DNA from 3 places in the Levilactobacillus sp. FUA 3915 genome. Region 3 is predicted to be linked to each of the others. Evidence: riboswitches for the same ligand, from Rfam matches in the RefSeq annotation. Region 3 holds a riboswitch; each other region holds the start of a gene.

Region 1 (10,226 bases), 520 kb from region 3:
GCGCCTTCCCAGCCAATTGTAGAAGCGACTGGTCCTGCACGTGAACCTCACCGGCTGTGGGCGTTTGAATGCCGCCCGCAATCGTCAAAAATGTACTCTTCCCGGAACCCGAAGGCCCAATCACCAGACTGACCTGGCCGGCCTCCGCCTCGAAGTTCACGTCCTTTAAGACGGTGACCTGGTTGGTGTCGTGCCCAAATTGCTTACTTACGTGTGCTAATGTCAATGCTGGCATGGTTTAACCTCCAATCACGCTGACGGGGTCAACGTGTAAAATAATCCGAACGGGAATCAAGGCGCCCAGCACACCGGTCAGGAGAATTCCCCCGGTCACACCGGCAAGTAGCGGCAGGTTAAAGCTCATCGGCAACCCGGCTGGCAGGACCAGCACCGTAGCCGCGGTCAAGGCAGCCCCGATAACCAGACCCCCAACGACCAGGATCAGCGCTTGACTGATGGTCGTCGTGACCAAAACTTTTGCCGGAATCCCCTGCGCCCGTAAAACCGCATAGTTGGGTAACTTTTGCATGGTTAAAATATATAGGAACACGGCAATCACGACCATCGCAATCACCATCAAGAAGGCAATCATAAAGGTAAAGGTCGTGTTCTGCGCCGAATAACCCGGTAACTTGTTAATGAACTGGCTCATGGTGAGCGTCTTCAGGTCGCTGGTCTTGGGCTTAAAATCAGACCGGTTCGACACGATACCGCCGGCCTTGAAATCACTGGTGACGTGGCTCAACGTCCGCCAGGTCCCTAACGTCCCGTAAACGACCGGGGCCACGCTCAGCTTGGCGTTGTGGGTGAACCCAACAATTTTAAATTTTCCGCCGGTGGCGCCGAGACTCACCTTGTCACCAAGATGGTAACCGTTAGTCTTGAAGCTATCGTCGACCAAAATTTGCCGGGCCGTGGTTGGTTTGTGGCCGCTCGTCACGGTCAGCTTGCGATAAATAAATTCGTCGCGGTTGATCCCTAAGAACTGCGCGGATAACTTGGGTTGGCCCTTGGCCTTGGCGACCACCCCGGTCTGGCCGATGTAGGCCTCGTGGCTGGTCAGGGTCACTTTATTGGCCGTCTGCTTGGTCATCAGTGACTGTGCCAGGCTATCGTTGGCATCACTGGTCACCGCAATTTTCTGGGCGTCCCAGGTCGCAATCGCCTGCGTGTTTTGTTGAGCCAGGCCGTATGCCAGCCCGCTCAACACGAAGACCAGGTAGCTGATCAGGACGACCATCCCGACGATCAACCCGTAACGCAGCTTCTCGTGGCGAATCTCCTTGAGTGCTAAAAACATGGTGGTGCCTCCTATTCTGCCAGTAACTGTAGGGCTTGCTGGAAGCGCGTCAACGCCGCATCCCGGTTAGCTGGTCGTAACATAATTTCTTTGATGGTCGCGTGACTCAGCACCATCGCCGACCAATCCGCCGCCGGTAAAGTCACGGGAACCGGATGGTCGGGCAACAGACTTTCATTCTCACTGTAGTGCCGGCGAATCAACTCATCGTATTGACTATTGGTGAACTGATCCACGAAGGCCACCACGGCATTGTAGTACGTCGCCGGCGTAAACACCCCACTCGGCGTCGTCTCAACGTCCCGGTGAACGGCGGCCAAGGCCTCGTGATACACGGTTTGGTAGGCATCCGTCAGGTCATCAAAGTATTTATAAAACGCCCCCCGGGCAATCCCGGCAGCCGTCACGATCCGCGCAACCTGTGCGTCGGCTAAGCTATGATTAGAAAATTCTGTTAGCAAGGCCGCCATCACGCGCGCCTGTTTTTTAGCATTTAAATTTTTAAAAGTTGTGGAAGGCATGTAAACGACTCCTTTCAAGTTAAAAGTGACATCATGTCACTTTATTACGAGCATCAGCATACCATGTGGGTGACACGGTGTCAACTTTGTTGTAAAAAAAAGAACTCGGCTAGGTTTCGCCGAGTTCTAACACTTCTATTGTAAGTTAAAATCCACCACTAAATAATTTCAGACACCCAACACACCAATTAGTGAGTGGGGCTCGCCTAAATTAGCCAGACCAACTTGATGGCGGGGCTAAACCCGTGTCAGCCGCAGGGATGGTGAAAATGGGCCAAGCCGTGGGAGTTGCCTTAGCGGGTTTCCCGCTTAGGCAACTGCTATCTTTGAGACGCGTTTCTCAGCGGCTCAAAGTAAGTCTGGAGACCGCCCTTCGGCTCCAGACGCGCGCCCACAGCGTCACGGCCCATTTTCACCATCCCGGAGGCGATACCCAACAACGAAAGTTTCCCCCGCCAATTCAAGTTAGTCGGTGGCTAATTTTTGCGGCTCGCCAATCACGAAGTGGCCCGCCACTGCAATGACCAGGAACACCAAAGCCACCAAGCAAACACCCAGCCAACCGGCGTGACTCCATGCCCAGGTGGCGGACAAGGTCCCAATCGACCCGCCCAAAAAATAACTGAACATGAAGACGGAGTTGTTCCGACTACTCTGTTGGCGATTCAAGGACTGCACGATGGCCTGGCAGGACACCTGACTGAATTGGGTGCCCAAGTCGAGGAGAACAATCCCCACGATGAGGCCCAGCAGCCAGTGGCCGGCCAACCAGAAAATCAGGAACGCGACGCCAGAGAAGACCATCCCCAGGCTGACCGTCAACCGCGGTGACCGCTGATCGACTAACGTCCCAATCATGGGAGCGGCTAACACTCCCGCAATTCCTAACAGGCCGAGCAATCCGGCCACGCTACTGCCCAGGTGATACTGCGCAGCGAGGTAAAAGGCTAGTGTGGACCACAGGACGTTGGACATACCAAACAGGCAAAAGCCATTGATGGCCGCGCCGCGTAACGGTTTTTGACTCGCAAATAACTTGGGTAGCGTGCGAATGACCGGCCAGTATTTCAAATACTGATGGCCCCGTTCGTCGTGGGGAAACTGGAAATGCACGATGACCAGAAAAACCAGGTCAATGGCCGCCGCTACCAGGTAGATATCCTGCCAGGGCATGATGCTCCCTAGCAATCCGCTAAAGGACCGCGACAGGAGAATCCCCGTCAATAGGCCGCTCAAAACGATGCCCAAGACCTTTCCCCGTTGGAGTCCCGGCGCCAAGTACCCGGCATACGGGATGATGATCTGAGGTGCCACCGAGGTGATGCCGACTAATCCCGTGGCGACCGCAAAGACGCCGGCGTTCGGCGCCCAATGTGCTAATAATAAGGAAAGAATAGATAATACCATCATGAATTGAATCAACCGATATCGGTCGAAAATGTCCCCCAGTGGCACGATTAGTAACAGGCCAAAGGCGTATCCCAGCTGCGTGACCATCGCCAGCGTGCCGACGACCGCCTTGGACAGGTTGAAGTCCGCTGCAATTAAATTTTCAATCGGTTGAATAAAGTTCAGGTTGGCCACAATGACCCCCGTCACGACTGCCATCAACAAGATGGTCTTTTTTGACAACGTTACTTGCTCTTTCACTCCGCAAAACCTCCTACGTAAAAGTTTAAGACTTTTACGCGGAAAAGGCCACCATCCCTCATATTCCCGGTTAATCAGTCACTCTGGTATAATAGGCGGTATCGGAGGGGATTATTTATGAATAAATTTATAACAGGAACCATCGTTGTCTTGGGGCTAGCGCTCGGTTGCGGGGAAGCCACCATGGCGCAGGCTCAGGCCAAAACCAAATGGACGCCCGGCACACCGAAACAGTTGCGCGGTGTCTGGTACGCCAAGCCACGCGTGCAGCACATGGGCCACGACACCACTGAGATTACGAACAACGCGATGATCTTGATTCCCAAGTGGTTGTACGTGATGTACGACTACGGTACGCACGACTATGGCGGCAATCGCCTGGCCTACAAGAAAGTTGGTCAAGCCTACCACTTGCGGTCCTACGACAGCGTTGAAAAAACGTGGGCCTACACCAAACTCCAGCGTCAGGGGAAGACGTTGAAGCTACAAAAGTACGGGACACGTAAGACCGGAAAAGCCTTTAAGTCGCACGCCGGCCACACCTATCAACTGCAATATAAACCAAAATTAAGTGTCAGCGTTTTGACCCGCAAGTAAGCGAAAGCGCCTGGGACAAAACTCCTAACTCACGTATTGAAAAGGACTGTTCCGAGAAATCGATGATTTCTCGGAACAGTCCTTTTTTGAATCTTATGTATACACAGAGAAGACAATCCCTGCTATTCTTAAGGCGCTGAACCCCCCAAAAAGAGATTATGAATACGTAGACTCAAGACCTATGCCTAGTTTCAACCAGGCCTAGCAGTTAAAACCCGGGAGTGTTTAAATAATTATGTGTAAATAGAAAAATAAGCAATTGAAAAGGGAAAGCCTCTCCCTTATGATAGTTAGCAACCACACTCACTTCATAGGACATAGGAGGCTTTCCCCATGACTCAGTTTAACAAAGAAATTATGGCAGCACTAGCACAAAAGCAAGATTTGGACGAAGTTTTTCGGCAACATTTGGAAACGGCCATCAATGATTTAATGCACGAGGAACTTTCATCGTTCCTCGGTTATGAACCCTACGACCGCCAAGGCTTTAACAGCGGCAATTCACGCAATGGGCATTATCTGCGAACCTTTAAAACTAAGTATGGGGAACTAAACTTGGAGGTTCCACGCGACCGAAATGGCGCCTTTAATACGCAAACTATTCCAAGCTATCAACGCCAAACGGATGGTTTAGAAGCCACGGTTGTCCAGCTCTACGAAAAAGGGATTACCACTAGTGAGATCGCGGATTTGATTGAGAAAATGTATGGTGCTCATTACACACCACAAACGGTTTCAAACCTCACGAAGGTCGTTGACCAACAGGTCAACGCCTTCAAGACGCGCCCTCTAGCGAGTCGTTACGCAGTCATTTATGTGGACGCAACATACTTACCTCTGCGCCGGGACTCAGTGGCTAAAGAAGCCGTGCATATCGCCATTGGCATTCGACCAAATGGTATGAAAGAGGTCCTAGCATACCAAGTCGCTCCAACTGAATCCAGTACCGTTTGGGAAGAGCTTCTCGTGGACATTCAGCAGCGTGGTGTAAAAGAAGTCCTCTTATTCGTGGCCGATGGCTTAGTCGGCCTTACCAACACAATTGGTGACCACTTCCCTAAGGCTAAGCTCCAGCAGTGCCTGATCCACGTCAGTCGGAACATTGAAGCTCACGTTCGAACTAAGGACCGACAAGAGGTCCTTAACGACTTCAAACTGATCCATCAAGCAGCTACCATGGACGACGCAAAACAGGCCTTAGCTGACTTCATAGACAAGTGGCAAAAGGCGTATCCAAAAGTAACGGGCAAGCTAGAAAATAATCCTCATCTCTTGACCTGTTTCACTTTTCCAGCTGCGATACGCAGTAGCATCTACAGCACAAATCTCATTGAATCATTCAACAAGAAGCTAAAACGGCAGACAAAGAAGAAAGAACAATTTCCAAATGAACCAGCACTAGAACGCGTTCTGGTCACAGTTATTCGTGACTACAACGGCCAAAATTTTGAGCGAACGCATCGAGGTTTCAAGCAAATTCAAGATACGTTAGAATCCATGTATTAGAAGCTAGCTAATGGGAGAGGACTTCCATTTACACAAAAAATTTGACACTCCCAAACCCGGGCCTAACTATGCTAATATTACTATACGAGTACGCCTTACAGGAGGTGACACCATGCAATTTACAGATAAATTTAAAATGACTAAGCAACAAGCGCAGTTCTTTGCTAAAAAGAACCTGGTCAACTTGATCTACGCGACTTCCAAGTTTGAAGGCACGCATGCCACGTTACCTCAGACGCGGACCATTGTTGAAGGGATGTCAGTGTCTGGCATCTCAACGGACGACATCACCACTATCGTTAATTTAAAACGCGGTTGGCAATTCGCTATCGACAATCAGGCCCCCTATTCACTGGCTATCAGCAATGAGATCAATCGCTTGGTCGCCCAAGCTGATTCGCTTGACCACGGTCATATCCGTACAGTCAATGTTACGTTAGATGATACGGAATACGTCCCAGACATTCCAGTTGCAGACCAAGTTCCGGAGCTGATCAACGTAACTTTAGCGCAAGACAAAACACAGACTGAATGCTTGCTGGATCTATTGCTGTTGATGATGCGTAATCAGTTTTACTGGGACGGAAATAAGCGTACAGCATTCTTGACCATCAACTATCTAGCTATTCCCATGGGTGTCGGTATCATCACCGTCAACGAACAGCAATTGGAAACCTTTAACGAGTTGTTAGCGCCATTTTACGAAACTAATGACGGTCGACAACTGAAAGACTGGTTGTACGCTAATTGCATTCACGGACTCGATTTAGCTTAAGATACGGCAAGAGTGGGGACACAAAAATCGAGTCTGGGGTTTTGTCTGTCCCAGACTCTTTTTTGCACCCATTTACTTGCCCTGAAGCTTATCCAATCGTGGTGCAATCACGGTCGACCACATGCTCTTCAAGAGCGCGTAAGCCAAGATAACCCCGACCAAGGCGCTCATGAAGAAACTGGGTAGAAACAGCCAGACGGCCCCGGTCGTCCCCATCAACCAAGCGGCCATGGGATAGGCCACGAAGGCACCAATCACGCCCGACCCCAGTAGTTCCCCGCAGACGCCGGCTAGGAGCTTCCCCGTTTTCTGGAAGAGCCAGCCGCTAAGAAACGCGCCAATCATACTGCCAGGAAAGGCCAACACTGTGCCAGTCCCCATGATATTGCGAATCACCGAGGTCAAAAATGCCTGCGCCAAAGCCCACCACGGTCCCAACAAAACGCCAGAGACCACGTCGATCAAATGCTGAACCGGGGCAACCTTGGCGACCCCAATCGTAAAGGAAAACACACTCCCACCAATCACGGCCAACGCCACCAACATGGCGGTCAGCGTTATCGGATACACTTTCTTGGACATCCTCGTCACACTCCTACTGCAAATTTACCAAAAAAGTCCCCGTTCCCCACGACGACGGCTCCCCTGGCATTTCCAGCAGACCGACCTCTTTCCTACGCGAGTCTTAGCTCAACAGGTTCAAAGGGATTGGCACGTGTCCATCTCAGCCGACTGGCACCCCTAGTGTCTTTTTCAGTTAATCCCGACTATACCGGGTGTAAAATTCAAAAGCAACTCATAATATGCTGGACTGATTGAACGTTAATTGGATTATCTCTCACATCAAACGGCAGACTGGTATACTAGGCAGTGGAGGGGATTATATGTTCAAAAAGATCGTTATCTTAACTGTTTTAACACTGTCTGCCATTCTAATATGGCCTACTGCCGCGCACGCGAGCCAGTACGTGACGACCGACAGCTACAGCCTGTCGCGGCCATCCTACTACCATAACCGGGATACTCAGACGCACTATTTGTGGAATCAACAGCACACGGCCAAATTACATAATACGAAATACTTTCCGCACACGACCTGGGTCGCCCAAAAGACGGCGCTACTCCAGCACGGCACGCACGTGGCCCGTTACTACTACGTGGTCAGTAAGAACAAACGGACTGCGGGTTGGGTCTGGCACGGCTTTCTAAAGTCCGGGACTTACCGCAAGCAAGTGCTCGCTACCGATGGACTCAGCCTATCAACGGCCCTGAACACTACTGACCAGAATCAGCTCAATCTTTTTGTCATTAAGCAGTTACAAAAGGATGGTTACGAAAACAATAACCACCTCGCAATGATGTACGATTACTACATGTCTAATCACCTGACGCCCGACCAAATGTCCATGGCCGCCGTCATCCAGCTTGTGCGGATCAAGAACTTAGACGCCGAGAAAATTACGACGGTCAATCTCCCAGCTATCACAAATCTAGCAGCGGCGATTGACCCCCAGCATCACAACGCCAAATTGGAAACGATGGGCAAGGGCCAACTGGGCCTCAAAATCGTCGCCAGCGTCGAGAAGGCACTAGTTGCCAACCACGATACGACCTACGTTTTATACCCAACGGCGAGCGGTAATCTGACAAATGGCCAGATTTCCTTCACGCTGTATCTTTACGAATGATGACTAACTAAACACACACATGACACAAACACAAAGGCCCCGAGAAAATTTCTCAGGGCCTTTACGTTTGTAAAAGATTCTAACCTTATTGACGTAAACTTCAGCAAATCAGCATCCACCACTAATCTAGGTCTATACTCTTCGTAGCGATAGCCGGAGTGGAGGCCGTTTACATGAAACCAGTTAACATTTTTGACACCTACTCTAAATGGTTTAAGCTGCTAAACGCACTCTTTATCCCTTTTGCCATATTAGAGCTGGTAGCAATCAAGCTGAACATCTTAAGCCTAATCGCCTCAATACTCAGCGGCATTTACTTTAGTCTCTGGTTTGTATCCCTTATCGGCGAGAGCATTTACAGGATCATCAGATACTTGATTCGGAATCGTCCTAAAAATTAAAGCGTGCTCAGGCTCAAACCTGAACGCGCTTTTTACATAGATAGTTATTTTAGAATATTATTCTGTCCAATCCTACCAAACCACAACCAACACCTTGACCATAACCACAAGTTTCAGTTCTAAACCCGTGCCAGCCGCAGGGATGGTAAAACTGGGCCTAGCTGTGAGCAATGTCAGTGACCAGAGGCGGGTCAAAATGCCCGGCTGTGTCGGTGGTCTTGGCTGGGGTATTCTCCCAGCCTAGCCCACGGGACAACCTTTGAGACCGCTCTTCGGCTCAAAGTTGAGGTGGAAGCCCGCCCCTCAGGCTGGAACCGGCCCCACAGCAGGGTGTTTTGAACCCACCGGCGGGAACGGACAGTCCCCACAGCGACCAGGCCCAGTTTTCACCAGCCCGGAGGCGCCAGTTTAGAACTCGATTAACTTGTGGTGGATGGCGTAGCGGACTAGCTCGACGTGCGACGTCAAATCCAATTTCCGCATAATACTAGCCTTATGCGCCTCCACCGTCTTGGTCGTGATATTCAGCTTAGCCGCCACTTCCTTGTTGGAGTACCCCAAAGCCACCAGCGGCATGACTTCCCGCTCCCGTTTGGACAACGGACTGTGGCCCCACAGATTGGTCTTGTTCACGTCCGTGAGGATATTCTTGATGTCTGACTTCAGCAAGATTACGTTCTCATCCACGTAATGCCGGCCGTTCACAATGGTCGTGATGGCATTGATGATTTCGCTATCCGGCGAACTCTTCAGGACATAACCAGACGCGCCGTTCTTAATGGCCTGGTCCACATAATCCTCTTCGCCGTGCATCGATAAAATTAAAATCCAAATTTTCGGGTACTGGCTGTGAATCCGTTTGGTCGTCACCAGGCCACTTTCACCCGGCGGCATGCTCAAATCCATGATAATCATATCAATATCGCCCTGACCGGCGCGCACAAAAGTATCATTACCATTGGCCGCCTCCGCGACGACTTGGTAATCCGGCTGATCATCCACGATAGCTTTCAGGCCCGACCGCACGATTGCGTGGTCGTCCGCTACTAAGACTTTATACATGTTGAAGGCTCCCCTTACTCGTGCAGACTGGAAACTTAACCGACACCGTGGTCCCCACGCCCGGCGTAGATTCCAACTGGAAAATCCCACTCAATGACTTGATGCGTTCGTGCATATCGCTCAAGCCTAGGGAGTGGCCGTTAAATTGGGAATGTTTAGCCACATCGAACCCGTCCCCGTCATCAATAATTTGGAGGGTAATAAAGTGGTTATGCTCAACCAATAAGAGCATAATCTCCTGCGGGTTGGCATGTTTCACGGCATTGTTGATGGCTTCCTGGGCGACCCGATACATGGCACTCTGAATCGCCGACGATAGCTGTTCCGGCTTAGCGTTGCCGCCAACCGAAATCGCAATGCCAGTCGTGCTCTGCAGGCGGGTGGCCAGCGACCGCAACGCCGCGAATAAACCAAAGTCGTCCATGACTGACGGCCGCACCGCCAGCGCCATGTTCTTGACCTCGGCCAAGGTGGCCTGGAGTTGCTGGGTAATCGCATCGGCCTGTTGTTGCCGTTCGGCCGGGCTGAGGTCACAGTTGGCCAACCGTTTGACCCCGGTCGTCGCAAAATACAGCCCCTGGGCAACGTTGTCATGGAGGTCCGCCGAAATTTGATGACGGTCTTCCTCGTTGGCCTTGACCACGTAGCGACTGATTTCTTCATTTTGGGCCAGTCGGAGTCCCCGATTGACAGAACTGCAGCTCTTTAACGTTAAGGAGGAGATAT
Region 2 (10,226 bases), 470 kb from region 3:
TGGTCAAAGGAGTGAGCGTATGGCTGATTTTACGGTAATTCGGGGCGACATCACCCAGAGTAAAGTTGATGCGATTGTGAATGCCGCCAATACCACGTTGTTGGGTGGTGGCGGGGTCGATGGCGCGATTCACCGTGCTGCCGGTCCCGAACTGTTTGCGGCCTGTGTGCCATTGAACGGTTGTGAAACGGGTGAGGCCAAGATCACGCCCGGCTTCAAACTGCCAGCGACCTGGGTGATTCACACGCCTGGTCCCGTTTGGCATGGGGGTCAACAGGGCGAAGCGGACTTGCTGGCGAGCTGTTATCGCAACAGTTTACGCGTCGCGGTCGCCCATGATTGTCAGACGGTTGATTTTCCATCGATTAGTACGGGCGTGTACGGCTTCCCGCTGGAAGAGGCGGCGGCCGTCGCGACTCAAACGATTGGCGATGAGTTGGCTCACAGTTCTGGCCTGACCCACGTGCGGTTGGTGGCGTTTGACGACGCCACGGCCACCGCGTACCGGACGGCTTGGAATCGTTTGGCCGATTAACGTTTAAACCTAAACAAATAGCCGTTTCAGAAAGGTGGCCAGGTGACTGGCGAAACTTTTCTGAAACGGCTGTTTTTAATCTTAAATAGAATGTGCTGGTTGTTAGTGCGGCTTCGAAGCAATTAAGCCCTTCAACGAGCTCTGTTCTTCACTAGTTGGTTGCAGTTCGCCAGTCTTGATGCCGTGAAACTTCTCAACTGAAATGCGGGAGCCAAAGGCCATCTCTCCGTCTGTCTTATCGTATTTCTTTTGGTAGGCGATGATTGCTTCGGCCAAATCGTTTAATTCTTGACTCATAGATATCCCTCCAAATGATAATCCTAATGACTGCTTAAGTTCATTATACTAAAGTTTTCAAAAATCGGCGGAATAAGTCCCAATATCTGGAAGTTTTTTTCGATAATGCTTGCCCCGAGAGGAAAAATTGCGTAAACTTATACCCAATATGACAATTGGCAGAGTCGGGCCTGTAACCCGATGTGGCGGAATTGTTACTTACTTTTCGCTAGCCTGTCATGGTTTTGCAACATAAACCCTTTAAGCTAGTTAGTAGAATAATTTAGACTCATAACTAGTGAGGTGGCAGGATGAATTTGAAACATGTGATCAGTAGTCTGTTGACGGCGGTCATTTTATTGGCCGTATTCAGCGGTATGTCCTGGTACGCCATGGGCAAACGAACCACGACCCATCAGAGTTCGAGCCCAGTGGGGGTCATCAGTACCCCGCAGACGCATGCGTTTCGTGTGGCTGTCAAATAACGCGGTTAATCCCGCCCCGGGGCCGGATCATCCGGCTGTTACAACTTAAAACTTTGGTAATCATTGTGATTACAAGACTACAGTCACTTGTAGTTTATCAAGCGGGAAAACAGGTCGGCCTTCGGGCGGGCCTGTTTTTCTATGGAAAAGAGTGCGGAGCGGGGCGGTTAGGTCCTGAGCATTAACGTCGGTTCAGTGATGGCCCTGGGCTTGGGCCATTGCTGAACCGGGGTTAAGCGCAGGGACCTGCCCCGCGTAGCACGTTTCGGAGGCCGCCAGGACCGGGAATGTTCCGTGGAGAAACAGACAAATGATTTAAAACAAGATAAAATCTAAGGATTAACCCCGGACCTGGGGCATTTTCGTTACGGTGTTAAGCGGAACCAGTTGCCTCGCGTAGCACGTTTCAGAGGCTGCCAGGACCGGGATTGTTCCGTGGAGAACCAGTCCCAACGACAAAGAAATCCATCAAAATCAAAAACGCAGTCGCCATAACCTGAGAACCAACTCAGATGATAGCGACTGCGCTTTTAAATTAGCCAATAATAAACAAGGTCATAGATACGAAACTGAGTGACCTGTGTCAGTGACCAGAGGTGGGCCAAAGTGGTCAGCGAGGTGGAAGACCGCTTCTCAGGCTGGAACCGCGCCCCCACAGCAGACCACTTTGAGCCCACCACCGGGAACGAACAACAGAGGCAATCAGTTGGAGTGGAACCAGTCGCTTTGATTGCGGCGCACGTCCTTGCGAATCCCAAAGAAGTAAACCAAGAATGCCGCCACGGCAACGCCTAAGATGATGGTCCAGAACCAATTTTGTGTATGAATAAAGGTAAAGTAAGCAAACCCTAACGTGCTTAACCCGATTAAGACCAGGTTGAAAGGCAGGTGTTTACTATGGATAAACGCTACTGCTAACCCCAAAATGACGGCGCCACCGAACATGTTGTCGCCGCTTAGTTTACTACCTGGGTCCTTGAGCAACGCGTAAATTTCAATCGCGATGCCCAAAATCAGTGCCAGGTAGCCAAAAAACTCCAAGAATGTCAGTCGTTTCATGACGACACCTGCTTTCTCTAATGCGTGTATCTATTATAACGCAGGTTCACCGGGTTGAAAATACAGTTGCTTATGGGTTAAACGGGCATTGTTTGCGCCTCCAGGCTGGTGAAAATAGGCCGGGACGCTGTGGCGCGGTAGGTCGTTCCCGGCGGCGGGCTCAAAGCGCCCTGCTGTGGGGTCGGTTCCAGCCTAAGAAGCGGGCTTCCACCTCACCTTTGAGCCAAAGGGCGGTCTCAAAGGTTGCCCCATGCTCTAAGTAGAGAAAATCACTCTACTAAGACCATCGACACAGCTGGTCACTTTGGCCCGCCTCTGGTCACTGATATCGTCCAGCTGAGCCTATTTTCACCAGCCCTGCGGCTAACACTGGTTTAACCCATGAACTGGTATTTGGTGGTGTTTGTAACAGTCCCGTCTCTGGTCACTGATACCGGTCTGCCTAGCTTATTTTTACCAGCCCTGCGGTTGACACTAGCTTTAACACATAACCTGGTATTTTCGATTAGTCAGCTAGCGGATTGCTAATTATAAAGTTTTATCCGTCACTTAACTTACCCTATAAGGAGTTATTGCCTGAGTGATTAAACCAATTTCACAGCCATGCAAAAAGGACCAACCCAGTGGCCAGTCCTTCAATCGTTAATTCGTTGTCAGTGACGACGATTTCTTACTCGGCGTCAACGACCAGTCCTCGTGGTCTAACGCCATTTGCCAGAAGTTTAGTTCGTACCAGCTACTCTTTTCAAAAATGGCTAACAGCTGGTGCGTGTTTTCTGGGGTGGCGACATAGTTGGCGAGGGCTAATTGGTCCTTCATAGAACCGGTATAGTCGTCCGCGTTGTAGGTGTCGATCCAGGCCTGATAAATGGGGACGGGGGAACCGGTGCCGGCTAATGTCTGACCAATCTCCGCGTACAGCCAATAACAGGGGAGTAATCCCGCCACCGCACCGGCCGGACCCGCCGTCATCAAGGACCGGTAGAGGTGACTGGTATAGGCGTAACCCGTGGGAGCGACGGCGGTATTGGTGACTTCTTCCGGCGTGATATTTAAGCGGTCAAAGAAGGTTTGCCGCACCGCAATTTCACCCTGACGGAGGCTCTCTGCCCCGGCCCTTAGCTGTTTGACGACGCGGGGGTCCTGGCTTTGGTCGGCGGCTAAATCATGGAGTTTCCCAAATTCGTGGAGGTAGTAATGGTCTTGAATGAGGTAGTAGCGGAACGTGTCGCCGGGTAAGGTGCCGGCCTGCAGCTGTTGGATGAAGGGATGGCGTTTGGAGGCGTCCCAGCTAGCTTGGGTGGCCGCGTGTGCTAAATCAGTAAACATCATGACAGAAACTCCTTTTCTAAATTAGGGTAAGCCAATGAAGAGACCGACTTGAACCAGAATCAGACTAATGCCGCAGAGCCACCAGTCGCGGGCCCGCAAAGCTACCGTGACGGCGTGCGTCCGGGGTGCGCCTTCCACAAAACCGTGGGAGGTCATGGCGGCGGCGAGCTGGTCCGACCAGTTCATGGCGGCCAGAATCACTTTGAAATACAACTGGGGCGACCAGACGTGGAGGACTTGCCCACGCATCAACGCTGCGGCCTTAATGGTGGCGACCTCTGCCTGAATCTTCGGCATCAGGTTGAAGGCGGCCAGGAAGCCATAGGCAAATTTCGACGGTAGTTTGGCGTTTTGCTCCAGCGACCGGGTCAGCGTCAACGGGTCCGTCGTTTGGGTGAAGAGCCCGCCCATGTAAACGTAAACGAACATCCGCGTGAAGATGACGATGAGAAAATGGTGGGTGGTCGTTCCCTGGAGCGCTAACGACCAGACTAGAGCGCTGGCGAAGAAGAGCGGCACGACGGTTAGCCACAGGAGGCGTTTCCATTTCACGTGGCCCACGAACATCAGGATTAGACTAATGATGATCAGGGCGACGTTGACCGTCCACACCTGGGTGAAGGACACCTCGAGAGCAATCAGGATGACGAGCGCTAATTTTAAACTCGGATTCATGCTGGGGCCCCCTTGTAGGTGAGATGGTGGTCGGCCAGGGCGAGGTGTAAGGTGATGAGGTCGTCCAGGCCGCTGAGTTGGTGGCTGATCATGATTAGGGTCAGGTGAAGGTCGCGCTGAACGGTGGTGAGAATGTGCATGACCACTTGAATCGACGCGAAGTCCAGGCCCTTTAGCGGTTCGTCGAGGAGGAGAACCGCGGGTGCCATGATCAGCATGCAGAGTAATTGGAGCTTCTTTTGCTGGCCGCTACTGAGCGAGTAGATGATCTGCTCGGTGTGCTCGGCCAGGTTGAGTTGCGTTAAGAGGTCTTGGACCCGTTCGGCCGTGAAGTAGTCGCGGTTGCCAAATTTGCGGGAGAGTGCGAGTTCCTCGGCCACGGTCACGTTGAGAAATTGCGAGCTGGCCGCCTGGAACATGAGGCCCACGGACCGCGCGTACTGCTTGCGGGGGAGCTTTTGAATGTCGGTCCCGTCGTAGGTCAGGCGTCCTTGGTATTTGCCAAGGCGGACCAGCGCCCGAAAGAGGGTGGATTTGCCACTCCCATTGGGGCCGGTGATCAGGGTCGCTTGATGGGCAAATAGCGCCAGATCTTGCGGTGCCAATAGTTCACGCTCACCGTGTCCCAGGCGCAGTTGCGTGCCCTGCAGACTGATGGGCAGTTCACCCGGTAAAGTGACGTGAGTCAGCTGAAGCTTATCGGGGGTAAACGCCGCGAACCGGGCCTGCGTATCTGCTGGCGACAAGAGGGTCAGCTTCCCCATATCCAGCACGGCCAGATGGTCCACCCAGCGGTCGTAATTGCTGAGGTCGTGATCGGCGAGGATGATGGTCTTGCCGCGCTTGGTACACAGGGCGACAAGCTTTTCGAGCAGGGCCAGCCGCGTTGGCGGGTCGATGCTGGCGAAGGGTTCGTCCAGCAAAATGACGTCGCTGTCCATGGCCACGATGATGGCGAGGGCCACCTTCTGTTGTTCACCACCGGACAGCTGCATCAGTAGCCGGTCTTGTAAATCGGTGATGCCGATGAAATCGAGGGCGGCGGTGATTTTGGCGGGGATGTCAGCCGGGTCAATGCACTGGTTTTCCAGGGCGAACCGCAACTCGTTTTTCACCGTGTCCATGGTGAATTGCGTGCTGGGTTCCTGGAAGAGCATGGCGACGGTGGCGGCCCGCTTGGTTGGGGCAATGTCGGCCAGTGGCTGGTCGTTAAAGGTGATACTGCCAGCGGTTGGCAGCGGGGTGAGCCCCGCAATCAGCTTGAGCAGCGTCGACTTGCCGCCACCGGAGACCCCGGTTAATAGGGAAAACTTGCCACTGGGAAACGTGACGTTCAGGTCATCGAGGACGGGCCGGGAACGTTTGGGATAGGTAAATGTCAGTGAATGAACCGCTACGGTGGCCACAATGATTCCTCCAATTCTACAATGATGTTGCTGGGTTACGGGTACGCGTGGGAGTCGCCTTGCCGGTCGGTGAAAATGGACCGTGACGCTGTGGGCGGACACCCGAAGCCTGAGGAGCGGTCTTCGGGCTCACTTTGAGCCGCGAAAACCGCGTCTCAAAGATGCCAATTCTCTAAGCGGCAAGGTCCCCGCTAAGAGAATTCTCACGGCTGAGTCCATTTTCACCGACCTCACGGCTGATACGGCGGTAACCAGCAACGTTGGTGGTTACGGGATTCAGGGCCACCTTCACCTTGTGGTGGGTGGTCGTGAGTTAGCTGTGATTAATTTGGTATCGAAGCTGTTAAGCTTGTGTTCGGTTGGGTAATCTTTGACCCTTGGTGCGGTCAGAGATTGGATGGATAATAGGATGAGAAAATTGTTCAAGAATGATTGATTGGGGTGCAGACAGTGCCGGCCGTGAGGGAAAAGAAAATTGGCTCAGCCGAGGTTTAAGCCGTCCTGCCCCCAGCGTTCCGGTCAATTTTCTTTTCCCGGTAAAGCGCATGGTAAAATCAACCGTTATTTGACGTTTGGTAAGACGTGCGCGCGGGCTAGTAGGTTGGTGATCAGCTTGGTTAAGACGCCACCGAAGAGGAAGACCGAGCAGAAACGGACCGCGAACAGGAGAATCAGGAAACCAAAGTGGTAAGCGGAGTACCCACTGCGGACCAGGTCCCAGGCGAAGGTGACAATCGTGGTGGTCAGCGCGGTCAGAACCAGCGTGACCCAATTGTATTTCTTGTAGCGCATGGCGGCGAAGCCAATTTCAGCGCCCAGTCCTTGCACGGCGCCGGAAATCAGCGTGCTAGCGCCCCAGATGCCGCCCAGGAACATTTCCACAACGGCGCCGAGAAATTCGCCCAGCGTGGCCGCCCCTGGAATCCGGATGATAAAGCCGGCCAGGGGACCCGCCATGACCCAGACACCCAGCAAAATTTCGTTAGCCAGGGGTTGGAGCCCAAATGGGGCGAGGGCCGCTGCCAATAACGTGTAAACGGGATTAATGACCCAGAAAATAACCCCCATAAAAATTGCTAAAATTGTGACCAAAATAATATCTCTAATATGCCAAGCCTTCATAACCCGATGCCTCCTAGAATTTTTTGACAGGGGAGTCTATTGTGAAAAAAATCCCCACTAAGAAAGTGCTTAGTGGGGTTCATTGACAGCATAAAAGTACGCATCCCTTCGCTGGTATTAACCAGAGCAGGTTCAATGGGTTTGATCTCAGCCGTGAGGCACCCCAGTCGTATTTGATTGACTCTAGCGTAACTAATTTGCTGGGTAAATGCAACCATTGCCCAAAATAATCGTGCCTAGTCGTTGATTTATTCAGGATGGAAACGTTTTTTACAATTTCGTTACGACCGGGATATTTCACGTCTAAAGCGGTTAATCGGGCTATCCGTTGCGGGGCAAGAGTGCTATTCTAATAGTTGGTTATCTTAATTATTATACGATAGGAAGGATTTAACTCATGAGAAATTTACATATGAAACGCGGCCTGATGGCGTTTGCCGTGGCCTTAACGGTCGGCGGCACTATCAGCGCTGTCGTGCCTGCCAACGCTGCTTCAGCCTACAAAACGGTCAGCACGAAAACCATTAAGAAGACGGCCTACCACAAGAAACATGCCAAGGGAGCCATTTATAACAAAGCCCACACCCGTAAGGTCAGCAACCTAACGACCCACCCGCACACGACGTGGTACGCCACGAAGCAGGCGACGCTGAAGCATGGCAAGTCGACCGGCGTTTATTTCTACGTCAAGAACAGCAAGAATAGTGTGAAGGGCTGGGTTTGGCACGGCTACCTGAAGAAGGGGAAGGCGCCATTTGTCTTGACCAAGGCCAAGGCGGCGGTTGCCATGAACGCCAAGACGGGGAAGGTCGTTTGGTCCAAGAACGCCAACACCGCACGGCCCATCGCGTCCGTTTCTAAATTAATGACGTTATATCTGGCTTTGAAGAAGGTTGATGGCAAGACCAGCAACTGGAATCACAAGGTCAAGATTACCAGCCGTGGCTTGGTTTCCATGAGCCGGAGTGCCGACTGTGGGGGCTTCCATTTCAAATTGAATCATAGCTACACCGTCAAGCAACTGTACTACGCGGCATTCCTGGATTCGTCCAACAACTCCGCTATCGCGCTGGGCAAATGGGTCAGCGGCAGTAACGGCAAGTTTATCAAGAAGATGAACGCCCAAGCCAAGTCCTGGAAATTGGGTAAGGCCCACTTCGTTTCAGCTTCCGGTCTGGAAAACAGCGACCTGCGGCGGTTCGGTTACGGCTACGGTAAGGCCAACGCCAACAAGGTTTCCGCTAAGGACGTTGCCATTATTGCCCGGCACCTGATCACCAGCTACCCCCGTATCTTAAAGGATGGCAAGATTGGCTCGATGAAGGTCAACGGTCAGGTCTGCCACAACTACAACAACCTGTTGAAGGGGCGGAAGTACTACCGCGCCTCACTGAAGGTCGATGGGTTGAAGACGGGTTACACGCCGCTGGCTGGGTACTGCTTCGTGGGTACCGGTCAGAAGAAGGGTAAGCAACGTGTGATCACCGTTGTGTTGCATGATGAGAACGAGTTCACGGAGACGAAGTCCTTGATGGATCACGCCTACCGCCTCAGCAGCATGAACAACTAATCCTGGGTTTAAATTTGTGTTGTGGACAGCGCCTCCGGGCTGGTGAAAACTGGGCCTGGTCGCGTCCGTTCCCGGCGGCGAGCTCAAGGCACCCTGCTGTGGGGTCGGTTCCAGCCTGAGAAGCGGGCTTCCACCTCAACTTTGAGCCTGAGGGGCGGTCTCAAAGGCTGTCCCATGCTCTAAGCTGAGTGAGAAACCTCAGCTAAGACCATCGACACAGCCGGTCACCTTGGCTCGCCTCTGGTCACTCCCACGACCGGCCCAGTTTTCCCAGCCCTGCGGCTGACACTGGTTTAGCCCGCAGGATTGGTTGTTTTGCTTCGTGGAGGTGGCTGACTGCTGGGGTTGTGTTGTGGTTGGTCAGATTCACGTAATAGCCATAAAATTGTTTTGAAAAGGTCCTACTGAGAGTTTTCTTGGTAGGACCTTTTTCGTGGCTTGAATTGTGTCTACTGAAGAGTCCACAATCGTTAACCATCCTAGTTATTTAGCCACCAACTTGTGGATTACGGTAAAGTTACGTCCCCAACAAGTAAGTTACAGATGGGCCGGAATCCTTGTGGGAACGGCGTTTATCGTGTTAGGGTGACTTATATAAAGTTTTTAATGAGGAGAGGTCTACATATGATGAAATCAGGAAAAACCAAGTGGCTGGTGCTGGCGTTAATGTTTGTATTGACGCTGGGTGCCGGGCTGAGCTTGCAGGTGACTGCCGATGCGGCCGTTTATTCTACGGTGTCGACGGCGACCATGACCAAGACGGCTTACCACAAGAAGAGCACGGCAGGGGCCATTTATAATCAGGCGCATAATCGTAAGATTGCTTCGCTGAAGAGTTACCCCAACACGACTTGGTACGCCACCCAGAAGGCAACCTTGAAGCACGGTAATTCTAAGGGGATTTACTATTATGTGGCCAACAAGTCTGGTTCCGTGAAGGGCTGGATCTGGCACGGCTACCTGACCAAAGGAAAGGCGCCATTCGGTCTGAAATACGCCAAGAACGCTATTGCCATGGACTACACGACGGGTAAGGCCGTCTGGTCCAAGAGTGCCAACACGGCGCGGCCCATCGCGTCCGTTTCTAAATTGATGACGCTGTACCTGGTCTTACAAAAGGTTGACGGCAACGCATCTACTTGGAACCAGGTCGTCGACACCAGTAGCAAGGGCCTGATTGCCATGAGCAAGAGTTCTGCCTGCGGCGGTTTTGTGTTCCAAACGGGGCACACTTACACCGTCAGAGAGCTGTATGACGCGGCCTTGCTGGATTCTTCCAACAACGCGGCAATCGCTTTGGGCGAATGGGTTGCCGGTAGCAATGCTAAGTTCATTCAACAGATGAACGCGCAAGCCAAGAGCTGGAACCTGGGTAAGGCCAGTTTCGTCTCGGCTTCCGGTCTGGAAAACAGTGACTTGAAGGCCTTTGGTTACGCCTACGGGACAGCCAATGCCAACATGGTCTCCGCCAAGGATGTGGCGCTGATTGCGCGGCACCTGATCCAAGACTACCCCCAAATTTTGACCGACGGCGCGGTTGGGTCAAAGACCGTTGATGGCCAACTCTGCTACAATTATAACAACATGCTGTCTGGTCGGAAATACTACAAGGCGTCATTGAACGTTGATGGCTTGAAGACCGGGTACACGCCGCTGGCTGGGTACTGCTTCGTGGGGACTGGTCAACAGGCTGGCAAGCACCGGGTGATTACCGTGGTGCTGCATGATATTAATGAGTTCACGGAAACGCAATCCCTGATGAAGCA
Region 3 (10,226 bases):
CCAACGCCAACCGTTGTTCCTCGGTCAGCTGGCTGTTGCCCTTGTCCCGAAACTGAAAGGCCGTGATGCCGGCGTCTAACATGGTCGCCAACACCTGACGTAAATCTTGACCGGGAACGTCCTGGCTCCCCGCCACAAAGTAGGCCCGCAATAGGCCTGGTTCAAACGTTACTGACATTACTCAGCGCCTCCTTGATTGTATGCCCAATGATTCAGTGGGCCGTGACCATTGCCGACCGCGATGGGATTCGCGATGGCCGCCGTCACGTAATCTTTACCGATTCGAATAGCCGATTCAAAATCCTTGCCCTTGGCGAGTTCGGCGGTGATGCACGACGATAGCGTGTCGCCCGTTCCGTGCGTCCGGACCGTATCCACCCGTGGCGCTGTCAGCCAAAATGACCGACCGTCTTCTAACAAGACAAAATCACTCGCCTGTTCCGGCGTGGCCTCGTGACCACCTTTGATGATGACGTTCTTGGCGCCGAGGTCCTGCAAGGCCACCGCCGCACGTTCCATCCCCTGGCTATCGGTGATGGCCGTGCCAGTCAAGCGTTCGGCCTCCGGTAAGTTGGGCGTCAACACGTCTGCCAATGGCACGAGTTCATCGCGCACCGTGGCGACCGCGTCGTCTGCCAACAGGGCCGCGCCGCCCTTGGCAATCATCACGGGGTCAACCGTTAAGGGACCAAAATTGTACTTTTTCAAATTTTCAACGACGCCGTGCACGTGCTCGGCATCCGCTAACATCCCGGTCTTGCAGGCTCGAATCTTCAGGTCCGCCGCCAGGGACGCAAATTGTTCATCGATCAATTTCTGCGGCAGCGCCATAAAGTCCTGCACCCCCAACGTGTTTTGCGCGGTCACCGCGACAATCACGGCCGTTGCGAAAACGTTCCGTTCCTGCATCGTTTTTAAATCCGCCATGACGCCGGCACCGCCGCCGCTGTCGGTCCCCGCAATCGTCAAGGTTTGTGGAAATTCATTTGCCATACTACCTTCATCCCTTCATCTGTCCGGGTTCCAGCTCGCAGTCGCCTCCGGGATAATGAAAATTGGGCCGGAACGCGGTGGGGAGGACGCCCGGAGCCTAAGTGCGGTCTCCGGACTCGCTTTGAACCGCCAAGCCCGCGTTTCAAAGACGCCATTTCCTGATTTCATCAGGAAATCCCACTGCTGAGCCCATTTTCATTATCCCTCCGGCTGACACAAGCCGAGCCCGAACAGCCAGTCTTTGCTTGGTTTTACTTCTTGATGTTTGCCACCCTCATGGCTTTAGCCACTCAATGCTTTTTCTGTGGTACTTGTGAATCCCTGGTTCTTTTACGCAAAGTCGGCGATGCCCTCAATGTCCGCAACCGTAGTCGTTTGCAGGGCGTCTAGGAGTTTCATGATGAACGTGCCCGCACCCAGGTTTGGCGTGGCGTCGTGGACCAGTTGGCCCGTGGCCGCGAAGACCAGGCAGGCCGTTTGCGCTGCTTCATAGTAATCGTCCGTGACCGCGCAGAAAGCCGCCACGATGCTCGACAGCATGTCGCCAGACCCCACGTGGACCTGGAACAAGGACGTGCCGTTTTTGACCTTGACCGCCTGGGTGCCGTCGGTGATGACGTCGGTTGGGCCGGACAGGATGACCACGCACGCTAATTTCTGAGCGCAGGCCTTGGCGATGGCTTCGATATCACCAGTGCCCTCACCCGCATCGATGCCCTTGGCCTGCCAGTCAATGCCTGCCAGCGCCGCAATTTCACCGGCATTACCGCGAATCACGTCCGGGTGAAAATCATTCAGGAGGCCGGTCGCCATCTGCATCCGGTATTTCACGGCGCCAACCGCCACTGGATCGATGACCAGTGGCCGCTGTTGCCGGTTAGCCGACTGCCCGACCGCCCGAATCTGCGTGATTTGGGTAGAGGTAACCGCTCCCAAATTCAGGCAAACGGCCCCAGCGAGCCCAACCATTTCGTCGGCCTCCGCCACTTCCTCGGACATGATGGGCGACGCGCCAATCGCGTTGATACCGTTGGCCACGTCCTGGACGGTGACGAAGTTGGAAACGTTGAAAACAATGGGGTTCTTAGCTCGCAATTCATCTAACAAGGTAACTTTCATGATTGTCCTCCCTTGATTAACGCCGCTGACTTTACCTGTGATCGGTTGATGCTCCGGGCTGATATTTCAGCCACTAGTTAGGTCTAGAATACCAGGTAGTCAAGTTATTTGATGACTTCTTAACCCGCATCGGTCCGGTGGTTAACTAACTGATAGGCCAAATAAAAAGGGTCACCGGCTCACATCGAGGTGAACTGGTGGCCCGTCTGGGTGCCACGACACATTCCCTCCGCAAGTCTGAACTTGACAGGTTCCAAGGGATCGCGGTCACCCGCATCTCAGCCCAGTCGTGGACACCCCTAGTGTTCTAGTTAAGTTAAGTATAACAGGTTTCCACAACAGGGCAACGTCACTCGTATTAGTGGGTAATTCGTTGTGCTGCTTCACCAATGACCCGCCACAACCGGTCAATCGTCTTGTCCGACAAGAACCGCCGCGCGACCAAAATTTGACTGCCGGAGCCGGCATGGTACCGCGTCTTCGGCCGCCGGGATAACGCCGCCCGGTCGACTAGTCTGGCAATCACCTGTGGCTTGCTGGAGAACCGTTTGACCGCGCTTAAAATGGCCGCCGCCCGGTCCGCCGTCTCCTGGTATGGGCCCTGCGCCGAAGTCTCCCGCAGATGGGTCGCCGCAATGTCGGCCCACTCGGATTGGATGGCCCCGGGTTCGATGACCACCGTGTCAATGCCCAACGGCTTCAGTTCCAGCCGCAACGCATCGGAAAGGCCTTCGAGCGCAAATTTGGACGCCACGTACCAACTAGCCAGTGGTTGCGCCACCTTGCCGTCCACCGAGGTAATGTTAATGATCCGACCGCTATGCTGTTGCCGCATCATTGGCAGAACGGACTGAATCAACCGCGCCGCCCCAAATAAGTTCACGTCAAATTGGTCACGAGCTTGGTCCATGGGAACGTCTTCGAGCGCCCCCATCAGGCCATAACCGGCGTTGTTCACTAAAATATCGACCCGCCCGGTTTCGCTCACGATGCGGTCGACCACGTTTTCCACGCTAATGGGGTCCGTCACATCTAATGCCAACGTGGTGATGCCCAAATCGTCTAAATCATTCATTCGGTTGACCCGCCGCGCACCGGCGTAAACGATCACGCCGTTACGGTGCAGGCTGCGGGCAATCGCATTGCCGATGCCGGATGAGGCACCAGTCACTAAAGCCACTTTTCTCATAAAATAACCCTCCTCTGGGTTTGGTCCTGGGTTCTGGGGTTGGCACTTCCACCTGCGGCTTTGGTGGGTACTCCCGCCTGTGGGGCACACCCGAAGCCAAAGTACGGTCTTCGGGTTCGCCTTGAAACCTCGCTAAAGTTCGCGAGTTTCCAAGGTCGGCCCCGGCTCAAAAACGCCGACTAACACCACTGTCACAGGTCTCTGTACCCACCACGCCTCCGGTTCCAGTCCCAACCCCAGAACCACGCCTCGTTTGTCTTTTTTCTTCGTTCTTCTATTATTTGTCAGTCTACTTTGAACTAGTTCGAGCGACCATCACCATTAGATAGTCCGTTATCTTAGCTACTTGTCTTTAGAATAGCCAGTTTAAGTAAGCGATTGCAATTAATCTGACATGTTTTCTTGGATTATTGGGAAAATAGATTGGGTCGGACAAATCGGTTACCCGTTACTTAGGAAGTATCGTCCGAAACACCAGGTGAATCGTTCTGAATCTCGGACCGATTTCTCCAATAGTTAAGACAAAACAGCCGGTTTCACAGAGAAAAGCCTTCTAGTCCCAAATTCACTCTCGTTTCAGCAACGACTAGTTTATTCTCGTTTAGGTAAAACCAACTACTATCACGAAATCCACCACACACCAGCCAATGAAACCATAACCGCAAGCAGTTAACGACGCTCACCATGTCAGCCTGCAGGGTGCTGAAAAATGGGCTCAGCCGGGGGATTTTCTGAGTGTTCTCCTCAGAAAATGGCGACTTTGAGACTCGCCCTTGGAGGCTCAAAGCGAGCCTGAAGACCGCCCCTCAGGCTTCGGGCGTCCTGCCCACAGCGTTCCGGCCTATTTTTCAGCACCCGGAAGGCGCCACCAACGACCAAACTAAACCGTTAACTGCTTCCGGTCATTGTAGAAGCCGCGGTAGGCCCAGTAGCACGCCAGCACCGACCCAATGCTAGTCGCCGACATCAGCATGAACGTCACCATGATCTGATATTTAATCGCCCGGACCGGGTCGACGCCCGCGAAGATCAGACCGGACATCATCCCCGGCAAACTCACGATACCCACGGTCTTGGCGGAATCAATCGTTGGCTGCATGCCGGTCTTGATGCTGTCACGGAGAATTTCCTTAGAAGCATCCTTCAGGTCCGCACCCAACGCTAATTTTTCCAGCACGGCCTGCCGCTCCTGTCTGAACTGGGCGTTGAGGTTGCGGTAGCACAGGCCAATTGCGACCATCGAGTTGGAGGCAATCATCCCCGAAATGGGAATCATCTGGCTCGGGATGAACTTGATGGCGCCGGCCAACATCAATACGCCTAGCGTCACGCTGGTACTGATGAGAATGGCGCCAATTGAAATCGGTAAGGCGTTGGGAATCCCATTACTCCGCTGTTTCGCATTGTAGCCCGCGTTGAAAATGATAATCAAAATCAAAATTGCCGTTAGCCAAATATTATTCAGGCGAAAAACGTATTTTAATAAATAGCCGACCACAAACAGTTGGATCACGGCGCGCACGACCCCGATAATCATGTCGCGGTCGATGCCGAGTTTTTCCTTCCAGCCGATTGCTAGGGCAATCACGACCAGCCCCAACGCCAACATCAAGGATTGATTATTCACTGCTAAATTCATTTAGGCACCTCCCACGATGCGGCCGTTCTCAATCGTCACCAGCCGTTTGGCCGCATCGATTTCCGCTTGGTCATGCGTGATGGCGATGATGGTCAGGTTGTCATCCTGGTTAAAATGCTCGACCAAGGACCAGACAAACGCCTTGTTATCGGCGTCCAGCCCAGCTGTCACCTCGTCTAAAATCAAAACTTCCGGGTAGATCATCACGTTGCGCAACAGGGCCACCCGTTGTCGTTGCCCACCGGACAGGTCGTTGACGCCCTTGTCCAGGTCACTGGCGCGCAAGCCCACGTATTCCAGTCCGCTAACGGCCCGCTCCTCGTCAAACGGCAACTGGCGAATTTGATACGGAAAACTCAGGTTGTCACGCACCGTTTGGCCAAACAGAGTCGGCTGTTGAAAGCTATACGAGACCCGCCGCCGGTACGCGATGGGGTCATAATCTTCAACCGATTGGCCATCAAATAGCAGCGTCCCACTGGTCGGGCTCAACAACGACGCGATGAGCCGCACCAGCGTGGACTTACCCCCGCCGGACGGTCCCGACAGCGTCACCCACTCCTGGGCATCGATGGACAGGTTAATCTCTTGTAGGATGGGCGTATCGTCTACCTGGTAGCCCACATTTTGCAACTCAATCAAACTCACGAGCCATCCCTCCTCATTTATCAGGTTCTCACCAATTGTACCCAAACGCCGGCCCTTTCACTATGGAAACGACTCCACAATTTTTCGAATCGTCACCAGGGACTTAGTGGGTTCCCACCACCACTAATTTCCGAACCGGCCACGGCCCGGCGACTGCTAAAGTTTGGTATAATGTTTAGGACCGTGTTAATCGGTAAGTGTCTGACACTTTATGACTGAAGTTTTATATAGGAGAAAATATGCCAAACTTTGAATCCAATAATCACCGTGGCAACAATTATAACCGCCACGCCCATAACGACCGGCAAGACCGGCGGGGCAACGACCGTAACCGCAATGACCGGCACAGCTACCGCGACCAACGCGGGGACAACCGCCACGACCGCGGCTACAACGACCGCCGGCGCCAGGAACGGGAAGCGCCCAGCGTTGAGGTCGAAGTTGGCCAACGTTTTCCACTGACCATCAAGCGCATGGGCATCAACGGCGAGGGAATCGGCTACTACAAGCGGATGACCGTCTTCGTACCTGGCGCCCTGACCGGTGAAGAGGCCGTCGTCGAGGTCACCAACGTGGCAAACCGCTACTTACGCGGCAAGGTCCACCGGATTCGTCTCGCCAGCCCCAACCGGGTTGAACCCCGCGACAGCTACGCCGATGAGGTCGGTGGCTTCGAACTGGAACATTTAGCTTATCCCGAACAATTAGCCTTCAAACGCGACATCGTGGCCCAATCCCTGGAACGCTACCAACCCCAAGGTTTCCACAGCTACGATCTTCGGCCAACGCTCGGCATGACCGACCCTTACGGCTACCGCAACAAGGCCCAATTCCAGGTTCGGCGCAACGCCGATGGCAAAATCGAAGCCGGACTGTACGCCGAACGCAGCCATGATTTAGTCGACCTCGAGACCTGCTCCGTGCAAATGCCTGCGACCATGACCGTCATGCGCGCCGTCGTGGCCATGCTCCAAGACCTGGACATGCCCATCTACGACGAAGAAGCCGGCTCTGGCATCGTGAAAACGCTGGTCGTCCGGGCCGCCGCACACACCGACGACGTCCAACTGACCATCATCACCAATTCCCAGAAGCTGCCTCGCAAGCACGAATTGCTGGACCGCATCGCTGCGGAACTGCCCCAAGTGACCTCCGTCATGCAAAACGTCAACCCCGGCAAGACCTCACTGGTCTGGGGCGACGAGACCAAGCATTTGGCCGGCAACGACGCGATTACCGAAAAATTAGACGGCTTATCTTTCAAGCTATCCGCTCGTGCGTTTCTACAGTTGAATCCGAGCCAGATGGAAGTTCTCTACGGTGAGGCCAAGAAGGCCCTGGACCTCCAACCGGGTGAAACCGTGGTCGATGCCTACTCCGGTATCGGAACGATTGGCCTGTCCTTAGCCGACGTGGCCGAAGAGGTTCGCGGGATGGATGTCATCCCCGAAGCCGTCGACGATGCCAACGCCAACGCGGCCGCTAACGGCATTACCAACGCCCATTACGAAGTCGGGACCGCCGAAGAGCTGTTGCCAAAATGGCTGATGGCTGGCTTCCGGCCGGACGCAATCGTGGTCGATCCACCCCGCACCGGTCTGGACGACACGCTGATCGATACCATCCTCGGCGTGCGCCCCGAAAAATTCGTCTACATTTCCTGCAACCCCTCGACCTTGGCCAAGGACCTGGTCAAATTAACCAGCGATTACCAGGTTGATTACATCCAGTCCGTGGACATGATGCCCCAAACGGCCCGGTGCGAAGCGGTCGTCAAACTAAGTCGCCGTCAATAGATTAATAGGCAGCATGCACTTTTCGTGTTAGACTTTTAGTTAAACATCGGTTGGGAGTCCTGAACCGTTCCGTTCCCGGCGGCGGGTTCAACCAGCCCTGCTGCGGGGACCGGCTCCAGCCTGTGGAGCGGTCTGGGGTCTCGACTTGAAACCTCGCTAAGAATCGCGAGTATCCAAGGTCGTCCCGTGCTCTAGGCTGAGTAAGAACCTCAGCCAAGACCACCGACACAGCTGGTCAGGTTGACCCGCCTCTGGTCACTCACATGGGATCGTGATACTTTCACTACCTGTGCGGCTCACGCTGGTTGAGGACGTTCCGGATTATTTTCCACGTGTCCTTGTGCGTAATTATGGTTTGAGTTAACCAGCAATCTACTATCCGCTTAACGGATTAATTGGATTACTAGTACCACCCGATGTTTGGACAAACACCCAATCAATGATACCTATCGAATTTTTAGAAAGTTGGCAAATGACATGCAAGATCCTTTCAAGGGCTTTAACGACGATGACGATGATCAAAACAATCAAAATGGTGACGGCCCTCAAGGACTGCCGTTACCCCCAAACTATGCGACCGTCGTTAACCCTGAGACGGGGAATATGCGGATCGCCAAGGTTGGTTTCTCGTGGACGATGTTCTTCTTCAGTCCCCTCCCCAGCATTTTTCGGGCGGACTGGTATAACTTCCTCTGTATTCTCGGGGTCGAGTTGGGCGCGTTCATGCTCCTGTCGATGACCACGACTGCCAACCAGTTTGCCGTAATCATCAACTCCTCCTTCACCCTGTTCTTTGGACTGGTGTGGGGGTCACTCTACAACTTGATGTACTTCAAACACCTATTCAACCGCGGTTTCCGCCCAGCAGATGAGCGGTCACGCGACCTCTTAACGCGGACCCATTACTGGTCCCAACCCAAAGAGTAAGCGGCTTAGGGATTCGGTTGCTAAATTTTACGTAAACGAAAAGGATTGACTCAGCTTTGATGGCTGAATCAATCCTTTTTTGGTGCAGATGATTATTGTTTTAGACGTTAAACGCGGAAATACAAAATCCGTTATAACAAACCATTTAAATGCTGATATGGAGGGCTTTTAGGCGGTTATTCGTCACAACTCTGGTACACTGAGTTTTGTAGAGAAGTTAATGACGACCGGCAAATCTAATTGTAAGGGACTGGGGCTTATGACGTGAGTTGTAAGAACGTTTCACCATACCAAACGAAAGGAGGTTGCCTTGTCTTGGATAGCTGTCACGTTACTTGACCTAGTCGCTTTTGGCGTTGTTTTGATATCGCTCTGCACTCTGTTGGTGCATCGATTGACGAGCCTCGTTAAGGCTATCGTTAAGTTGCAAAAGACGTGGCGCCGATTTAAACACCCAGACAAATAAAAAATCGTCCTCTCAACTTCCACAGTTAGGACGATTCTTTGTTCGTTTATAAAACTGTTGGTCGTGAATAACGACTCTGCCATTGGCGGGGGTGCTCTAACACCCTCGCCTTTGTTGCGTTCAGTATACCATGAGTTTTAACTGATTCCCACCATTTAAATCTATTTACCTACTGTCACTAGGTTACAAAAGACGTGGCATGACTTTAGACATCCGGACAAATAAAAATCGTCCTCTAAACTTACGACAGTTCAGGACGATTTTTTGTTCGATTCATAACTGTTGGTCGTGAATAACGACTCTGCCATTGGCGGGGGTGCTTGAACACCTTCGCCTTTGTTGCGTTCAGTATACCATGAGATTTAACTGATTCCCACCATTTAAATCTATCACTAAGTTACAAAAGACGTGGCGCCAATTTAAACATCCGGATATCTAAGAAATCATCCTCTAAACTTTCGACCGTTTCAGTATACCATGCTACACGGAAAGTTCACAAAGTTTTTAACCCATGAACTCGTTCAATCATCAAGCCTGCTTGGTTGGGTAGATTGTAAACTCGTTAACATTGACCTCGGCCGGTTGGTCGATAGCGAAGTTGACCACGCGTGCGATGGCATCTGGGGTAATTCCAACAGCATCGTACAATTGGTCCATGCCCTGTTTAGCCGTAGCATCCGTAATTGTGTGCAACAATTCCGTATTGATGGCGGCTGGGTAAAGCGTGGCCGTCCGGATGTTAGTCCCTTCTTGAGCACTTTCAGTTCGGATAACTTCCATTAAGTTCCGCACTGCAAACTTCGTGGCACCGTAAACCCCAGCGCCAGGGAAACTCTTGATGCCGGCAACGGAAGAGGTCGTCACGATTTGGCCATGCTTTTGCGCGGTGAAGTCAGGCATCACAGCGGCGACCCCGTTGAGCACCCCTTTCAAATTAATGTCGATCATGTCATTCCATTCCTGCGTCTTTAGCGCACTGATGGGCGAGGTTGGCATAATGCCGGCATTGTTAAAGATGACGTCGATCCCGCCAAATTGAGACTTGGCCAAGTCAACCAAGCCCTGAACTTCAGCGGCATCCCGCACGTCGGTCACCTGGTAAGCAGCCTGCCCGCCAGCAGCGGTAATCTCTTGGACCAAGCTCTGTAGCCGGTCCTCACGCCGCGCACCCAGAACCACCTTGGCACCATTACTAGCCAACAGCTTCGCGGTCGCAGCCCCAATCCCTGAGGATGCCCCGGTAATCACAACAACTTTATTTGTAACTGTCATAAATAAATCGCTCCTATCTCATAATTGATGCACTCAGTATATGAGGTTCGAGCGACTCGAAGTCAAGCATCAGGTTGAAATTAATTTTGGCTGGCTACAGGGGTTGTGGTCAATTTCTTACCGTGCAATACTAATTGGCTGGAACAGCAACGGTTAACGCCCGCCAACGGCTAGAAC

What was found. A riboswitch is a leader RNA that binds a small molecule or an ion and turns the genes downstream of it on or off. The one in region 3 is predicted to bind thiamine pyrophosphate.
Positions count from the first base shown of each region.
Region 1: another riboswitch for thiamine pyrophosphate. It lies ahead of thiW (energy coupling factor transporter S component ThiW); the one in region 3 lies ahead of thiM (hydroxyethylthiazole kinase).
Region 2: another riboswitch for thiamine pyrophosphate. It lies ahead of ACEPST_RS09240 (ECF transporter S component); the one in region 3 lies ahead of thiM (hydroxyethylthiazole kinase).

Region 1 is NZ_CP168704.1:985,130-995,355, forward strand. Features, by position in the region: gene ACEPST_RS04790 (ABC transporter ATP-binding protein) at 1-235, opposite strand, end outside; gene ACEPST_RS04795 (ABC transporter permease) at 239-1,300, opposite strand; gene ACEPST_RS04800 (TetR/AcrR family transcriptional regulator) at 1,312-1,821, opposite strand; gene ACEPST_RS04805 (MFS transporter) at 2,287-3,471, opposite strand; gene ACEPST_RS04810 (hypothetical protein) at 3,589-4,068, shown strand; gene ACEPST_RS04815 (IS256 family transposase) at 4,402-5,574, shown strand; gene ACEPST_RS04820 (filamentation induced by cAMP protein fic) at 5,687-6,349, shown strand; gene thiW (energy coupling factor transporter S component ThiW) at 6,422-6,931, opposite strand; TPP riboswitch at 7,004-7,102, opposite strand; gene ACEPST_RS04830 (hypothetical protein) at 7,234-8,037, shown strand; gene ACEPST_RS04835 (response regulator) at 8,847-9,500, opposite strand; gene ACEPST_RS04840 (sensor histidine kinase) at 9,493-10,226, opposite strand, start outside.
Region 2 is NZ_CP168704.1:1,982,101-1,992,326, forward strand. Features, by position in the region: gene ACEPST_RS09200 (zinc ribbon domain-containing protein) at 1-15, shown strand, start outside; gene ACEPST_RS09205 (O-acetyl-ADP-ribose deacetylase) at 20-535, shown strand; gene ACEPST_RS09210 (LBP_cg2779 family protein) at 638-832, opposite strand; gene ACEPST_RS09215 (hypothetical protein) at 1,123-1,296, shown strand; gene ACEPST_RS09220 (hypothetical protein) at 1,999-2,355, opposite strand; gene tenA (thiaminase II) at 2,998-3,687, opposite strand; gene ACEPST_RS09230 (energy-coupling factor transporter transmembrane component T family protein) at 3,709-4,362, opposite strand; gene ACEPST_RS09235 (ABC transporter ATP-binding protein) at 4,359-5,768, opposite strand; gene ACEPST_RS09240 (ECF transporter S component) at 6,330-6,890, opposite strand; TPP riboswitch at 6,977-7,066, opposite strand; gene ACEPST_RS09245 (D-alanyl-D-alanine carboxypeptidase family protein) at 7,288-8,460, shown strand; gene ACEPST_RS09250 (serine hydrolase) at 9,085-10,226, shown strand, end outside.
Region 3 is NZ_CP168704.1:1,509,695-1,519,920, reverse strand. Features, by position in the region: gene thiE (thiamine phosphate synthase) at 1-178, opposite strand, end outside; gene thiD (bifunctional hydroxymethylpyrimidine kinase/phosphomethylpyrimidine kinase) at 178-993, opposite strand; gene thiM (hydroxyethylthiazole kinase) at 1,324-2,112, opposite strand; TPP riboswitch at 2,319-2,423, opposite strand; gene ACEPST_RS07130 (oxidoreductase) at 2,471-3,301, opposite strand; gene ACEPST_RS07125 (ABC transporter permease) at 4,182-4,940, opposite strand; gene ACEPST_RS07120 (ABC transporter ATP-binding protein) at 4,941-5,588, opposite strand; gene rlmD (23S rRNA (uracil(1939)-C(5))-methyltransferase RlmD) at 5,828-7,384, shown strand; gene ACEPST_RS07110 (hypothetical protein) at 7,862-8,311, shown strand; gene ACEPST_RS07105 (SDR family oxidoreductase) at 9,306-10,049, opposite strand.